4 regions of the Streptosporangium sp. NPDC000239 genome follow, and region 1 is predicted to be linked to each of the others. Evidence: riboswitches for the same ligand, from Rfam matches in the RefSeq annotation. Region 1 holds a riboswitch; each other region holds the start of a gene.
What was found. Region 1 has a riboswitch for cyclic di-AMP ahead of ABT340_RS09520 (C40 family peptidase). Riboswitches for the same ligand answer to the same signal wherever they lie in the genome.
Positions count from the first base shown of each region.

Region 2: it holds a riboswitch for cyclic di-AMP, as region 1 does, so the genes downstream of both, ABT340_RS29470 (NlpC/P60 family protein) here and ABT340_RS09520 (C40 family peptidase) in region 1, are expected to answer to the same signal.
Region 3: it holds a riboswitch for cyclic di-AMP, as region 1 does, so the genes downstream of both, ABT340_RS02480 (C40 family peptidase) here and ABT340_RS09520 (C40 family peptidase) in region 1, are expected to answer to the same signal.
Region 4: it holds a riboswitch for cyclic di-AMP, as region 1 does, so the genes downstream of both, ABT340_RS12005 (coiled-coil domain-containing protein) here and ABT340_RS09520 (C40 family peptidase) in region 1, are expected to answer to the same signal.

Region 1 is NZ_JBEPEI010000003.1:86,520-90,563, reverse strand. It holds gene ABT340_RS09530 (branched-chain amino acid aminotransferase) at 1-1,014, opposite strand, end outside; gene ABT340_RS09525 (3-isopropylmalate dehydrogenase) at 1,197-2,243, opposite strand; cyclic di-AMP (ydaO/yuaA leader) riboswitch at 2,392-2,606, shown strand; gene ABT340_RS09520 (C40 family peptidase) at 2,594-3,301, shown strand; gene serA (phosphoglycerate dehydrogenase) at 3,827-4,044, opposite strand, start outside.
Region 2 is NZ_JBEPEI010000014.1:170,670-174,713, forward strand. It holds gene ABT340_RS29460 (RDD family protein) at 1-572, opposite strand, end outside; gene ABT340_RS29465 (amino-acid N-acetyltransferase) at 819-1,454, opposite strand; cyclic di-AMP (ydaO/yuaA leader) riboswitch at 1,789-1,940, shown strand; gene ABT340_RS29470 (NlpC/P60 family protein) at 1,946-2,995, shown strand; gene ABT340_RS29475 (helix-turn-helix domain-containing protein) at 3,139-3,387, opposite strand; gene lysX (bifunctional lysylphosphatidylglycerol synthetase/lysine--tRNA ligase LysX) at 4,011-4,044, opposite strand, start outside.
Region 3 is NZ_JBEPEI010000001.1:536,203-540,246, forward strand. It holds gene ABT340_RS02465 (NYN domain-containing protein) at 1-232, shown strand, start outside; gene ABT340_RS02470 (C40 family peptidase) at 418-1,365, shown strand; cyclic di-AMP (ydaO/yuaA leader) riboswitch at 1,823-1,981, shown strand; gene ABT340_RS02475 (hypothetical protein) at 2,138-2,392, opposite strand; gene ABT340_RS02480 (C40 family peptidase) at 2,292-2,633, shown strand; gene ABT340_RS02485 (gluzincin family metallopeptidase) at 2,730-3,512, shown strand; gene ABT340_RS02490 (M48 family metallopeptidase) at 3,509-4,044, shown strand, end outside.
Region 4 is NZ_JBEPEI010000003.1:622,319-626,362, reverse strand. It holds gene ABT340_RS12015 (DeoR/GlpR family DNA-binding transcription regulator) at 1-719, shown strand, start outside; gene galT (galactose-1-phosphate uridylyltransferase) at 716-1,795, shown strand; cyclic di-AMP (ydaO/yuaA leader) riboswitch at 1,867-2,001, shown strand; gene ABT340_RS12005 (coiled-coil domain-containing protein) at 2,004-2,981, shown strand; gene ABT340_RS12000 (winged helix-turn-helix domain-containing protein) at 3,276-3,491, opposite strand; gene ABT340_RS11995 (hypothetical protein) at 3,504-3,644, opposite strand; gene ABT340_RS11990 (RNA ligase RtcB family protein) at 3,961-4,044, shown strand, end outside.

The sequences.
Region 1 (4,044 bases):
GGTGACCGGGCCCTGGGTGCCGTCGCCGACGGTCCAGGCGCGGTCGGCGCCCTTGACCGAGCCGACCGGGCTCACCACGGCGGCGGTGCCGCAGGCGAAGACCTCGGTGAGGTCGCCGGACTCGCAGCCCGCCTGCCACTCCTCGATCGACAGGCGGCCCTCCTCGGCGGTCAGGCCGAGTTCGGCGGCCAGGGAGAGGATCGAGTCACGGGTGATGCCGGGCAGGAGGGTGCCGGTCAGGGCGGGGGTGAGCAGCCGGTCGCCGTAGACGAAGAACAGGTTCATCCCGCCCATCTCCTCGACGTAGCGGTGCTCGTTGGCGTCGAGCCAGACGACCTGGTCACAGCCCTGCTCGACGGCCTGGCGCTGCGCGACGAAGGCCGCGGCGTAGTTGCCGCCGCACTTGGCGAAGCCGGTGCCGCCGGGGGCCGCGCGGGTGTACTCGGTGGACAGCCAGACCGAGACGGCCTTGGCCGCGCCGAAGTAGGCCGCCGCGGGAGAGGCGATCACCATGTAGCGGTAGGTCCGCGAGGGGTAGTTGACGCCGAGCGCGGGCTGGGTGGCGATCATGAAGGGGCGCAGGTAGAGGCTGTGGCCCTGGGTGGTCGGCACCCATTCGCGGTCGGTCTGCACGAGCAGTTCGATCGACTCGACGAAGGCCTCCTGCGGCAGTTCGGGCATGGCCATGCGCAGCGCCGACTGGTTGAAGCGGGCGGCGTTGGCGTACGGCCTGAAGCAGGCGATCGAGCCGTTCTCCTGCCGGTAGGCCTTCAGCCCCTCGAAGAGCTCCTGGGCGTAGTGGAAGACCGACGTCGCCGGGTCGAGGCTGAGCGGGCCGTACGGCGTGAGCCGCGCGTCGTGCCAGCCCTCCCCCTCGGTGTAGTCGATGGAGATCATGTGGTCGGTGAAGGTCTGACCGAATCCGGGATTCGCCAGTACCTGCTCGCGCTCGGCCGTGGAACGAGCGTGGTCGGAGAGCTGCACGTCGAAGGTCAGCTTCTGAGCGGTGGTCATGGCGGCGGTCCTTCTCTTCGTGGCGGAGTGCACCTACGGTCCATTCTGGGACGGAGCAGGCACCGGAAAACTACTGCATATATGCCAAAATCCGGCAGCCTGCTCGGTGAGACGAACAAAAAAGACGCGCCCGGCGGCTCTGCTGAGCCACCGGGCGCGTCTGGGGTCGTGCGGGCGGCTTGTCAGCCGGCTACTCGGGCGGTGATGTCGTCGCCGATCTCGTGGGTGGTACGGCTCGCCCACCCGGTCTGGCGCTCGACCAGGTCCTCGGCCACGGCCTGCTCGACCTTGGCCGCCTCCTCGGTCAGGCCGAGGTGGTCCAGGAGCATGGCGACCGACAGGATCGTGGCGGTCGGGTCGGCCTTGCCCTGGCCCGCGATGTCCGGGGCGCTGCCGTGGACCGGCTCGAACATGCTGGGCGCGGTGCGGTCGGGGTTGACATTCCCGCTGGCCGCGAGGCCGATGCCACCGGCGACGGCGGCGCCGAGGTCGGTGATGATGTCGCCGAAGAGGTTGTCGGTGACGATCACGTCGAACCGCTCCGGCTGGGTGACGAAGAACATCGAGGCCGCGTCGACGTGGTAGTAGTCGGTGGCGACGTCGGGGTACTCAAGGCTGACCCGGTCGACGGTGCGGGACCACAGGTCACCGGCGAAGGTGAGGACGTTGGTCTTGTGGATCAGCGACAGCTTCTTGCGCGGCCTGCTGAGCGCCTTCTCGAAGGCGTAGCGGACGACGCGCTCGACACCGTAGGCGGTGTTCAGCGACTCCTGCGTGGCGATCTCGTACGGCGTGCCGCGGCGCAGCACACCACCGGCGCCCGCGTAGAGGCCCTCGGTGCCCTCGCGGATGACGACCATGTCGATGTCCTCGGGGCGGGAGCCGCCCAGCGGGGTCGCGACGCCGGGGAAGAGCTTGACCGGACGCAGGTTGACGTAGTGGTCGAGCTCGAAGCGGAGCTTGAGCAGCAACTCGCGCTCCAGGATGCCCGGCGGCACACTGGGGTCGCCGACCGCGCCGAGCAGGATCGCGTCGTAGCCGCGCAGTTCGTCGAGGACCGCCTCGGGAAGGACCTCACCGGTTCTGTGGTACCGGCCGGCACCCAGGTCGTAGGTGGTGGTCTCCACCTTCGTTCCGACGGCTTCGAGGACCTTCAGGCCCTCGGTGACGACCTCGGTCCCGATCCCGTCTCCAGGGATGACGGCCAGACGAACATTGCGCGAATCCATAACGGGCACCCTATCTGCTCTGTCTCGACAATCGAACCACCGATCTCACCCCTCGGACACTTCTCGCCCCGGAAGGCCCTGAAAAGTTTGTCCTGTTTGCGATCTTTTGACCGTTTCGTTAAGGTCCTGGCCATTCGTATCGTCGCCTAATTCGCGCAGGCCATCCCCCTCTTTCGGTCCGCGCGGAGCCGGGGAACCACTTCCGGGGTCCACGGGGCGTCCGAGCCGCACTCCGTCTGGCGGAGCACGTTTCCGGCGTTTTCCACGAGGCCCCTCGGGGCGAGTCGGCGCCACCACGCGCCGTAGGGCGACCTCCACGCCCGAGCCCGACAGCTCACCCGGCCGGCCCTATGGAAGGAACGGTCCTGAACGGCAAGACCTACCCCCGTGTCCTGACCCTGATCGTCACCGGCTCGACCATCCTCGCGACACCCGCCGTCGCACTGGCGGACTCCTCCCTCACCACCTCCTCCCCCACTCCTCTCCTCGCGCTCGCCGCCGCCGGATTCGCCCTCGCGCACCCGGCCCCCACCGCGGAGAGCTCCCGGACCCCGCTCACCGCTCCCGCCGTCGAACCCGCCCCGGCCGGCTTCTCCGGGACCGCGCGGAAGGTCCCGGCCTGGAAGAAGGCGCTGAACTGGGCGATGTCCAAGCGCGGCACACCGTACGTCTGGGGCGGCACGGGCAGGGGCGGCTTCGACTGCTCGGGCCTGATGCTCCGCGCGTACGGCGCCGCGGGCATCCGGCTGCCCCGCACGACGACCCAGCAGTACTCCGCGTTCGCCAGGAAGATCTCCTGGAAGAACCTCAAACCCGGTGACCTGGTCTTCTTCCACAACCTCGGTCACGTCGGCATGATCACCAAGCCCGGTTACATGGTCCACGCCCCGCGCAGCGGCGACGTGGTCAAGGTGGAGAAGCTGCAGGCCTGGCGCCGCGCCAGCTTCGCGGGAGCCGTACGGCCGGACCCCAAGGGGGTCGAACTCGCCGACGAGCGGGCCGAGCTGGACACGGCGATCAGGCAGTCGACCCAGGCCGGTACGGCCCTCGCCCGCTGACCCACGCCTCTCCCGGTCCCGGGCGCCGCACCGCCCGTGGCCTCGGAGGGACCCGGCTCAGGAGGAGTGCGGGGGCACTCCGCCGTTGTCGCGGCGGTCCAGCGCGGTCTGCAGGGCCTGGGCGGCCTCGTTCTCGTTGTCCTCGGGACGGTTCCAGGGATACATGTCGTACATGACGCTTCTCGTCTCGTTCGCACGGAGCTGGCTGAAGGAGGAAGGGGAGCCTGGACCCTGGTCACGGGCCCTCATCGGATCGCGGATCCGGATCACGGATCGACGGGAAACCGGGGCCGACGAACGCCATCACACCGCGGCGAGTTGCCGGCCCGCCCCTGTGTCAGGCCTCGCCGCGGCAGGTAATAAGTACGAGAACCTGGCGCATTACCAGCCATAATAACCGGCCCTCCGCAATCTGTCTCACCCCTCGTGCAGGCTTCTCATATATTGAGACGAGGCTCGGCCGGAAAAGCAGACGGCCGCCGCCCCGCGAACGGGGACGGCGGCCGTGGGAGCCGTGCTCCGGGATCAGTCGGCCAGGTCGACCGAGCGGCCGCTGTCGGCGCCGATCTCGCCGCCGATCTGGTCGATCACCTCGGCCGGGATGGCGGAGTCGACGGTCAGCGCGATGAGGGCCTTGCCGCCCTTGGCGTCCCTGGCGACCTGCATGGAGGCGATGTTGATGCCGTGGTCGCCGAGGATGCGGCCGACGACGCCGACGACGCCGGGGCGGTCGTCGTAGGTGA
Region 2 (4,044 bases), on a different contig from region 1:
GGCTGCCCGTAGGAGGGCTGCTGACCGTAGGACGGCTGGGCCGCCTGCTGGCCGTAGTCCTGGCCGTAGGAGGGCTGGGCGGCCTGCTGACCGTAACCCTGCTGCTGACCGTAGTCCTGACCATAGCCGGGCTGGGCGGCCTGCTGGCCGTAGCCCTGCTGCTGGCCGTAGTCGGGCTGCCCGTAGGCACCCGTCCCGCCCTGCTGACCGTAACCCGGCTGGGCGGCCTGCTGGCCGTACCCCTGCTGCTGGCCGTAGTCCTGGCCGTAGGAGGGCTGGGCGGCCTGCTGACCATAACCGGGCTGGGCGGCCTGCTGGCCGTAGCCCTGCTGCTGGCCGTAGTCGGGCTGCCCGTAGGCACCCGTCCCGCCCTGCTGACCGTAACCCGGCTGGGCGGCCTGCTGGCCGTACCCCTGCTGCTGGCCGTAGTCCTGGCCGTAGGAGGGCTGGGCGGCCTGCTGACCATAACCGGGCTGGGCGGCCTGCTGACCGTAGCCCTGCTGCTGGCCGTACCCGGGCTGGGTCTGCCCAGGTCCGGTGTTCGGCTGTGAGGCCTCCGATCGATATCCCACGACTGTCACATCGGGATCGAGTTCTCCGGGGGCTCGACCCGCGTTCTGTCCGTATTGCGGATGCCCCGACGGTGTGCGGTCGCGCTCGGGATCATCCTGCGGATACGGTGGCTGTCCGGTGCTCACCGCGTCACCTCACTTCGACTGCGCATGTGGCACATGTCAGACTCACATGCTTGCTGGTGCACAACGTATCGACATAGGTAACAACAGTCACCTTTCCGATCAGTCAGCACCACGGTCAAGCTAGTGGCCCCGCGGTGTCAGATGGAGCAGCATCCGGGTGTTTCCCAAGGTGTTCGGCTTGACGTGCTCCAGATCAAGGAACTCTGCCACACCTTCGTCATAGGAGGCGAGAAGTTCCGCGTAGACCTCCGGCGCGACGGGTGTGCCCTGGATCTGCCTGAATCCGTGTCTCGCGAAGAAATCGATCTCGAAGGTGAGACAGAAGACCCTGCGCAGTCCGAGGTCTCCGGCGACGCCGATGAGACGGGAGACGATCCGGTGGCCGATTCCCATACCCCGGCAGTCGGGATCGACGGCGACCGTGCGAATCTCGGCCAGGTCCTCCCACAGGACGTGCAGTGCTCCACAGCCGACGACCTTTCCCGCCACGTCGGCCACCCAGAACTCCTGGATGTCCTCATAAAGGGTGACGGTCGCCTTCTCCAGCAGGCGCGGCCCCGCTCCGGCGTAGGTGTCGACCAGGCGGCGGATGGCGCGGACGTCCGGCGTCCTGGCCCTGCGCACCGTGATCTCCGCCGACGACCCTTCCGGGACGTCGCCGGAGACCGCCACCGACTCCCCTTCCGGGGCCTCCGGGGAAACCTCGTCCCGGCCGGGTACGGCCCGCGCCGGGGACTGTTGCGCAACCTGCTCCATGACTGATCAGAGTACGTCCTCGTCACCGCTTGTTTACGGCCTGCCCTTATCTCGGCCGCGGGGTCCGTCGGATGAATCTCGCCGTCTTCTTCGCGCCCCGGGAGGCCGCCCGGCGAGCGCGTCTCGACCGGCCCCGTCCGAAGGCCTGGACCTGCGAGAATCTCCACCCCCGTGCCGGGGGAGGCGGATGCCCGGCGTGGCACATATGTCGATCATGAAATTGCGTGACCCGACCGTGACATTTCAGTTGCGAAAGCTCCACCGGCTTCACAGTTCTGGTTGAGCATGAACCGCCAATTGCACTAATGTCCGTCCTCGATGTCAGCACCCGTAAAGTGCTGCGCCGCCGAATCCCCGACTCGGGGAACCGGGGACCCACCCTCCAGCCGTCCCCCGGGGTGAATCCGATGTGCCACCGGCGCCTCGGTAGGGCTGCCTCCGGCCCGAACCCGTCAGCTAACCCGGTAGGCGGCCGAGAGAGGAGCCTGTTGGTGAAGCGCACGCGCAACCGTGGGAGAGAGAGCGCGGGCGGGAACGCCCGCCATCGAGAACACCGGGTGCGCAGGCCGCGGCACAAGGTGGTGATCGCCGGGCTCGCCTTCGCCTCCCTGCTCCTCGGCGCCCCCTTCGCCGCGACCGCGGAGCCGAAACCGAGTCTGCAGGAGCTCGCCAAGCAGGCCGAGAAGCTGCACACCGAGATCGAGACGCTCACCGAGCAGTACAACGGCGGGCGGGTCAAGCTCAAGCAGGCGCAGCGCGCCGCGGAGAGCGCGAAGAAGACCCTCGCCGCCAGCGAGTCACAGCTGGCCGAGCGGCGCACGAAGGCCACCCTGCTCGCCCAGAGCACCTACATGGCGGGTGGGCTCGCCTCGGCGCTGGCCTTCACCCAGTCGTCCAACCCGGACACCTTCCTCGACCAGGCCACCACGAACTACGCGCTCCAGCAGCAGCAGAGCGAGGAGGTCGCGCAGGTCAGCAAGGCGATCGAGACCGCCCAGCGCGCGCAGGCCAGCGCCAAGGCCCGCACCGACGAGGTCAAGAACCTCCTGTCCGACCTCGGCGACCGGCGGACCAAGATCGAACGGCTGGTGAAGCGGGTCGAGAGCGACCTGTTCAGCGAGGTGCGTTCGCAGGCCGGACGCAACCGGGGCAGCCGGGTCAAGGTCAACGTGCCGATCATCGGCTCGGGCAAGGCCGCCGAGGCCGCCCGCTGGGCCCTCACCCAGCAGCTCAAGCCGTACGTGTGGGGGGCCGAGGGCCCCAACTCCTTCGACTGCTCCGGCCTGGTGATGTGGGCCTACCAGAAGGTCGGCATCAGCCTGCCGCACTACACGGGCGACCAGTGGACCGCGGGCACCCACATCTCCTCAAGGAGCGACCTGCGCCCGGGAGACCTCGTCTTCTTCTACAGCGACCTGCACCACGTCGGGATCTACATCGGCGCGGGCCTCATGGTCCACGCGCCGCAGACCGGCGACGTCATTCACATCGCCCCGATCGACAACCGTCCCTTCGCGGGCGGGGTGCGCATCGCCGACTGAGCCGCCTGAACCGGCCGGACCGCCCCGAACCGCCGACGGCGGTTCGGGGAAGGACGCACCCGGGTCGCGTACGGCCGCAGCGGCCCCTCAGGGGGCCCCTGCCGTACGCGGGGGTCCGGGACGGCATCGGGTAAGGGCTCGCCTCAGATGAGGCGTCTGCGGGCCGCCCAGGCGACGGCCTCGATGGCCGTCGCCACGCCGATGCGGTCGCAGATTCCGCGGAGTCTACGGCGGACCGTTCTTCCGCTGATGTCGAGGCGGCGTCCGACCCGGTCGACCGTGACGCCCTTGGCCAGCTCCGCCAGCAGCACGAGATCCTCATCTGTGAGGCCGACCTCGCCCATGCCCAGGAGGCTGTCGCCGCGACGGGAATCCACTTCGGGATATGCCATCTGGAGTCGCTCCCCCCGCACCTGCTAATCGAGGCGTGAGTTGTCTGGAATCAGTGTCGCCCGTCAGGAACGGTAAACGGCTTGTTCAAAGGTCGTCAAGTTCCACACTTCATAGAGGTAGCACGCGCTGTTGACATAGTGGTCGCTACGTGAAGTACTCATGATATGTCGGCGCCTTTATGGTTAAGTCACGGACAAGTCAGGGTCCGTGGCCGGGGGCGCCCGCCGCGCGCCACGTCCTCGCAGACCAAGGTTTCGCCGGAGCCCCGCCGACCACGGCCCCGGCGCCGGCCGGCCGTATGGTTATGACCTATATGTGAATTTCGCCGGAAAAAGTGGAGCCCTTCCGCGCGCTTCGCCGAGCGCCTCACTACCCCTTGACGTGGCGGTTGGAAACCCTCCGCAATGGGAGGATGCCATGCCCCAGATTTACGGCATTCGGCGCAAATCTGGCGTAACATGCCGTTTACCGTACGGTATCGAACACACTGGAAATAGAGTTTCCGTCCTCCGTTTGGCCCCAATCAAATCACCGGGCTCCGGGCCCCCACATGAGACCGGGCCCGCCGCCCGGCCCGCCGTGAGGGGAGCCGGGCAACGGGCCCGGTGCAGGGAAGGAAGGGTCAGCCCGTGGGCTTGACCAGCGGGAACAGGATG
Region 3 (4,044 bases), on a different contig from region 1:
CGCCGAGCTGAACGGCCCGGTGCCGGTCTCCGCGCCGCGCGGCGTCCGGGTGATGTTCAGCTCCCCCGGGCAGATCGCCGACGACCTGATCCGCCAGCTCGTGCGGGCCGAGCCCGTCGGACGGGCCGTCGCGGTCGTCTCCTCCGACCGCGAGGTGGCCGAGTCGGTCCGCCGGATGGGCGCCAGGCCCGTTCCCGCGGTGCTGCTCCTGCGCAGGCTCGGACGCGCCTGATCCGTCCTTCCCGGCTCGGGCCGCCTCCTGGCTGACATCTACAGGTAAAGAACAAAACCGCCAAAAAGGTGAGCTGACCCTTACCGGTTCTGTACTATTTCGCCCCAGGTCTTTACGTGGTCTTTGCGTGGGGAGGCGGCGTCGTGGCCGTGGCGGGTGTGCCGGTTGGGTTCGTGCGTGTGCCGATGGCTGCGGGACTGGCCTTGGCCCTGCTCGTGACTCCGATCGGGAGTGCGGCGGCCAAGCCGAAGCCGACGGTCGCGCAGACCAAGCAGAAGCTGGCCAAGCTCAACGAGCAGGCCGACCAGCTCGTCGAGAAGTACAACCAGGCGGGCGAGAAGTGGAAGAGGGCCCGCAAGAAGTACGCGGACCTGAACGCCGACCTGTCGAAGCAGTCCGCGAAGGTCGCCGGGCTCCGCGACGACCTCGTCACCATGGCCGTCACCACCTACCAGGGCGGCGCCATCGGCTGGCCGAACCTCGTCGGTGAGGTCAACCCCAACCTGGTGCTGAGCGGCCTGGCCACGGCCGACCAGATCTCCGCCTCCCGTGCCGAGAGCCTGCACGCCTTCGACGAGGCCAACAAGACGCTGCGTGACAACCGCGACAAGGCCAAGCAGGCCTTGGCCGACGCGGACCAGACGCGCGACGAGCTGGCCGAGGAGAAGGAGAAGGTCGAGAAGATGATCAAAATCCAGACGAAGGTGCTGCGCGACCTCGGCACCTTCAGGCCGGGTGACCCCAACAGCACCGGCATGCAGTACAACGGCTCCGCCTCGGGCAACGCCAGGGCCGCGCTGACCTTCGCCTTCGCCCAGCTCGGCAAGCCCTACCGGTACGGCGGCACCGGCCCGGACAGCTGGGACTGCTCGGGGTTCGTGCAGGCCTCCTGGCGCAGCGGAGGCGTGAGCCTGCCCCGCACCACCTGGGAGCAGTGGAGCTGGGGCGCCAAGCGCAAGGTCTCGCTGAGCGACCTCCAGCCGGGGGACATCCTCTTCAGCCAGGGCCTGGGGCACGTCGGGCTCTACGCGGGCAACGGCAAGATCATCCACGCTCCCCAGACCGGGGACGTCGTCAAGGTCGTCCCCCTCTCCTCCTACGGCGGCCGTCTGCTCGGGGCCGTCCGTCCCTGACCCCCCTTGGCCCCGTCCATGTCCACGGGGCCTCTGGGGGCCGTCTGAACGCCTTCGCGACCGCGGGCCGTCCGTTCCACGGGCGGCCCGTTTGGCATGCCCGGGATCGCCGGAGTGGTCCTGTTCGACGCCCTTGTAGGTGAAGGGGCGCTTTGGGAAGTCACTGATAAATGTGATTTATGTGACACTTGTTGTGCTTCTCTGGAAGATCGTTTCGAATGTGACGAGGGTCATATTTATAAGATCGTGATGCCGCACTATCAGGCCTTTCGTAAACATGAAAACCTTTTTGTGGATCTTCGTATTTGATGGGGTCTTTGCCGGGGCTTGGTGATCGGGGTACCTTCTGGCGGTCGCAGTGAGCAAGCCATGCCACCGCGTCGAATGCCGGTCCTGCGGGCCGGTGTCCGTATAGATATCCAGTCGGCCGCCGTTCCCCGAAGGGATCGGTTCCCATCACGGCGGCCCGCCGAGTTCGTGCAGCCAGGAGGCACGGAGCCGGGGAACCATCGGCCCTTGACATGTGGCCCGGGGTGAATCGACGCGTTTGTCGTCGTAGGGCGTCTTCCCAGCCCGAACCCGTCAGCTAACCCGGTAGGCATCAGTGGAAGTCCCAAGGAGAAATCCTGTCTACCACCCTGCAAAACCCCCGTTTGTCGCGCTTTTTCCGCCTTTACCTGGGTGGATTCGTCCTCACGCTGACCGCCTCAACCGGAGCGGTGGCACTGGGGCCGGCAACAGCACAGGCGACGACGGATACCGCGGTCGCGGTTCAGGCCAGGAGTACGGCGAAGGACACGTCGAAGAGCGCATCGAAGGGCACGTCGGAGGGCACTGCCGCGAACACGGCGAAGGCCCGTGTCAAGCGCACGGCGAAGGCCGCGACGAACCGGGCCGCACGGCAGCGGTCCAGGGCCAGGACGGCCGTGGCGACGGCCAGGAAACAGATCGGCGATCCGTACCGGTGGGGTGCCTCCGGTCCCGGAGCGTTCGACTGCTCGGGCCTGGTCCAGTACGCGTGGCGCAAGGCGGGCGTCTCCCTCCCCCGGGTGACGGGCAGCCAGTACCGCGCGGTCAGGAAGAAGGTCTCGTGGAGCAAGTTGCACCTCGGTGACCTGCTGTTCTTCTACGGCAAGGGCCACGTCGGCATGTACGTCGGCCACGGCAAGATGATCCACTCGCCGAGCAGCGGCAAGTCGGTCAGGATCGTGACGTTGAAGGGGTACTACAGGTCCGCCTTCGCAGGAGCGGTCCGTCCCGGCACCTGACAGCGGCGGACGGCCCCGCCCATCCTCCCGCGGATGGGCGGGGCCGCCGCCTGCCGGGGAACGTTCCGGCCGGGGCGTCGGCTAGCATCGGCTGCCATGTCCGTCCCGAAGGGGCGCCGCGCCGTGCTCGCCGGGATGCTCGCGCTGGCGGGCGCCGGGCTCGGCGGGGCGAGGCCCACGCCGCAGACGGCCCGCGACCTGTGGCCCGGCGCCGCCGAGGTGGTCCGGGGCGAGCGCTCCCTTGTCGTCGGCCACCGTGTCCCGCCCGCCGAACTGCGTGATCTCGCGGCCAGGGCCGACCGCGCCTGCCGTACGATCGCACGGGTCTGGGGGCCGGTCAGGGCGGTGGTCGTGGTCCCCGCGACCGACGACGAGGCCGCGGAGCTCGCGGGGACGGCGCGGACCGGCGGGCTGGCCGCGCTGGCGACCGCGGACCGGGTGGTCGTGGTGCCGACGGGATACGCCAGGCTCAGCGAGACCGGCAGGGACGTGGTGATCACCCACGAGCTGACCCATCTGGCGACCGGCGCCACCAGGGGCGGGCGGGTCCCGATGTGGCTGTCGGAGGGGTTCGCCGACTACGTGGGCTACCGGGACGCGGGGATCGCCGTCAGGACCGTTGCGGCCGAGCTCGCGGCCGAGGTGCGCGCGGGCGTCCTGCCCACGGAGCTTCCCGCCGGGGACGGCTTCGCCCCCGGCGCCCCCAGACTCGCGCAGGCCTACGAGGAGGCCTGGCTCGCGTGCCGGTACGTCGCGGAGCGCTTCGGTGAGAAGGCGCTGGTGAGGCTTTACGGTAGCGATGTCGGCAGCACGCTGGGCCTGTCGCGCGCGGAGTTCACCGCCGCGTGGCGCGACCATCTCCGGAGGGAACTCTCATGACGCGGAGCGTGGAGGAGACACCGGCGCGGGAGCGGGGCGGGGCCAGGGGAGCGGGGATCGCGCTCGCCGTCCTGGGGGCGATCACGCTGGCGGTCGTGGCGTTCACCACGCCGTGGCGGGCGCTGCCCGAGGCGGCGCCGTACGTCGCGCCGGACCCGGCCCGTGACTTCACCCCGGCGCAGATCGCCAGGGCGGAGGCGTTCGACGCCGCGGTGAGCCTGCCGTCCTACCTGTCCCTGGGCCTGACGCTGGTCGTGGCCGGGGTGCTGGTCGCCACCCCGCTCGGCGCGCGGCTGCTGGGCCGCCTGCGGGGGCCGTGGTGGCTGCGGGCGTTGCTCGGCGTGCTGGTGATCTCCGTGGCCGTCGCGGTGCTGCGCTGGCCGTTCGGCATGTGGGCGGAGACCTATCTGCGCGAGTACGGCCTGTCCACCCAGACCTGGGCGTCGTGGTCGGCCGACCGGATCAAGAACACCGCGGTCGGCGCCGTGCTGACGGCGATCATGGTGGTCGCCGTGGTCGGGCTGGCCCGCCG
Region 4 (4,044 bases), 540 kb from region 1:
ACCTGGTCCGCGAGTTCGGTGTCTCCGACATGACGATCCGCAGGGATCTTGAGGCGCTGGCGGAGCGCGGTCTCGTGGAGAAGGTCCACGGTGGGGCGACGGCCACGGGACCCGGCTCGACCGAGGAGCCCGGGTTCACCGCCAAGTCCGCGCGTCAGCAGTCGGAGAAGGAGGCGATCGCCAGGCACGCCGCCGGGCTCGTCAGGCCGGGCACGGCGATAGCGCTCTCCGCGGGTACCACCACCTGGACGCTCGCCCACTTCGTGACCGACGTGCCAGAGCTGACGGTGATCACCAACTCGATCCGGATCGCCGAGGTCTTCCACCGCGCGCCGCGCGCCGACCGCACCGTGGTGCTGACCGGCGGGGTGCGCACCCCCTCGGACGCGCTGGTCGGCCCGGTGGCCGTCGCGGCCATCAGAGGGCTGCACGTGGACACCCTGTTCCTCGGCGTGCACGGGATGAGCGCCCGCGCCGGGTTCACCACCCCCAACCTGCTCGAAGCGGAGACGGACCGGGCGCTCGTGGCCTCGGCGCACCGCCTGGTCGTGCCCGCCGACCACACCAAGTGGGGGACGGTCGGGATCAGCACGATCGCCGAGCTGTCCGAGGCCCACGTCCTGATCACGGACTCCGGGCTCGAGCGGGAGGCCCGCGAGGAACTCGCCGCCAGGGTCGGTGAGCTGGTCGTCGCCGGTGACGGGACCCGCGACCGATGAGGCGCACCGCGACCCACCTGGCCGACGGCCGCGAGCTGTTCTACTTCGACCTGCGGGACGACGCGGAGCGCGGCGCGGTCGACACGCGCGACCTGCCGCCCAGGCCCGCCGCCTCCGAGCTGCGCTACGACCCGCTCACCGAGGAGTGGGTCGCGGTCGCCGGGCACCGGCAGGGCCGTACGTTCCTGCCGCCCGCCGACGAGTGCCCGCTGTGCCCGTCGGCGCCCGGCCGTCCGACCGAGATCCCCTCCCCCACCTACGACGTGGCCGTCTTCGAGAACCGCTTCCCGTCCTTCTCCACCAACCTGGGCGCCTACCCGCAGGTCGGCGGCCTGAGTGAGGTACGGCCCGGCGTCGGCAGGTGCGAGGTCGTCTGCTTCACCTCCGAGCACGACTCCTCCTTCTCCATGCTTTCTCCCGAGCGGGTCGAGCTGGTGATGGAGGCGTGGATCGACCGCACCGTCGCGCTCTCCGCGATGCCCGGGGTCGAGCAGGTGTTCTGCTTCGAGAACCGCGGCCCGGAGATCGGCATCACCCTGCCCCATCCGCACGGCCAGATCTACGCCTATCCCTACGTGACCCCGCGTACCCGGACCCTGCTCGGCGCGGCGCGGCGGCACAGGGAGCGCACCGGTGGCGACCTCTTCGCCGACGTGCTCGCGGCCGAACGGGAGGCCGCCGAGCGTGTGGTCGCGGCCAACGAGCACTGGACGGCGTTCGTGCCCGCCGCGGCCCGCTGGCCGGTCGAGGTCCATCTCTACCCGCACCGCGGGGTTCCCGGCCTTGACGGACTCGACCCCGCCGAGCGTGCGGCGTTCGGACCGCTCTACACCGAGGTGCTGCGCCGCCTGGACGGGCTGTTCGGGGTGCCCATGCCGTACGTCTCGGCCTGGCACCAGGCACCGGTGCGGGTGGACAGGGACCTGGCGTACACGCATCTTGAGCTGTTCAGCATCCGCCGGGCGCCGGACAAGCTCAAGTATCTCGCCGGGTCCGAGTCGGCCATGGGGGCCTTCGTGAACGACATTCCGCCTGAGGAGACAGCTCGGCGCCTGCGCGCCGTTATCACGGAATGATCACCGATCGGTCTCGACTCGGGGTCGCGCGGTCACCTTTTTACCATTACTATCCTCACGCATCGGACAAACAGCACGATATGCCTAATCTCAGGTGCCTCACCTGAGAGCCGGGGACCCATGCATCTGGGGTGAACCACTTCGGTGGAAGGGCTTCCTCCAGCCCGAACCCGTCAGCTAACCCGGTCGGCGTGAGGAGAGGAGAGCTGTGACGGCTCTGTCCCCCGCTTTCCATCGACGTACGGCCGCCGCCTGCCTGGCCTCGGCCCTCACCTTCGCCTTCGCCCTCGGCGGCACGGGAACGGCGGGCGCCGCGCCGAAGCCCGACGAGTCCCGGCTCCGCGCCGAACTGACCCAGCTCAACAAGAAAGTCGACCGGCTCATCGAGGCGTACGCCGCCAAACGGGAGTCGTTGAAGAAGGCGCAGGAGGCGGAGAAGGTCGCGCAGGCCGACCTGCGCCAGGCGGAAGCGGCCTACGCCGAGGCGGGCAGGGAGGTCGCCTCCATCGTCCAGATCCGTTACCAGAACGGCCCCCTCGACCTTCCCTCGATCCTGTCGGCCCCCGAGGTGGGCGGCGCGGCCGTCATGGAACAGCTGACCGCCCAGCAGATCGCCCAGCTGCAGGGCTTCGCCCGGAGCCGGGACCTCATGAAACAGGCCGCGGACAGGACGGCCCAGCTCTCCAGGCAGATCGAGCAGGAGGCCAAGACGGTGCAGGTTCAGCGTGAGGACGCGGAGAAGGTCATCCGCGTGATCGAGGACAAGCTCGAACAGCTCGTTCCCACAGGCTCGGGGCGCCGCTCCGACGGCAGCTGGGCACCCCAGCTGCCCACCGGGTCCGACAACATCACCGACCGCACGCGGATCATGCGCGAGGCCGTCGGACAGGCCTTCCAGCTGCCCCACGAGGTCGGCTGCTACCGATCGGCGAACGACGGGGGCGAGCACCCCCTCGGCCGGGCCTGCGACTTCATGATGAGCACCGGCGGGTCCATGCCCACCGCGGCCAACGTCAAGCTCGGCGACGAGCTCGCCGTCTGGGCCCTGAAGAACAGGGACAGGCTCGGCGTCAAGTACGTCATCTGGCGTCAGCGCATCAACACCGGTTCCGGCTGGCGTGCCATGTCCAACCGGGGCGGTGTGACCGCCAACCACTACGACCACGTGCACATCTCGATGTACTAGAGAAGATCGGACCCCACGGCGGTGCGCTCGATCGAGCCGGCCACCCTGGACCTGGTCGAGTGGATCCGAGCCACCGGCTGGACCGCGCCCACAAACGTGGCTGGTTCCTGAGCCTCCGGCCGCCATCGTGCCCACGGTCTCGGCGCTCTGGGCGCGGCAACGCATCCGCCAACGGTTGAAGTGGTCACGAAGCTCCCGGGGCGTGCCCGAGGCCGACACCGGCACACTGGTCGTCGAGAGGCCGCCGGTCGACGGCGAGGTAAAGATCCACGTCCAGAAGGCCCCGGGGCGGCCTCAGGTTCTGCCCGCGCTCGTCTTCCCAGCACAGCCGGGCGCCCAGGTCGAGCGCCGCCCTCTATCGCCGGCCACTCCTCGACGACCCACGAGGTGATCACCCCCCTCGCCGCGCTCAACAGCCCGCTGCGCAGGGATCTGCGGACTCCAGCCCAGGCGGTGCAGAAGACACGACACCCCACGCAAGGTGTGGCGGACGTGAAACAACACCGCGATCAGGTCGGCGATTCAGGCCGGCGTCCAGCGCTGGTCCTCCACATATCCGTGCGCGGCCGGACCACGCTCCAACCCGGCCCGCAGCCGCTGCAGGCGCCGCTCGTCCAGCCGGCACCTCTCCCCGCCCGGCCCCTTGGAGGCCAACGCCTCCATGCCACCGCCCTGCCAGGTGTGATTTCACCGACCAGCATTCACACAGTCAGAAAAAGACTCTCCGCCACTACCGATCGCCCTGCTCATCCGGGCTTCGATGAAGGCGCCGGCCTCGTGCTTCCCGTACGCCGGCCGGGTCGCGAGACTGCGGTGGGCGCAAAACCGTTTGCCCTCGCGTGGCGGGCTCAGGGAACGTGGTGTTCATGGCGCCGTGTCCATGACGCTCTGACGGACAGCGCCCCGCCACTCCGAGACGCCACGGCGTCAACGCGCCCCGCGGCGCTGTCAGCCTGCCCCTTTAAGGGAAGAGAGCCTTTTGTCGCAACAACGCCCCCCTCTGCCGTCCACGGCCGCAGGCCCGGCCACCGTCGCCGTGTTCGCCTCCCCCGAGAGCTGGATC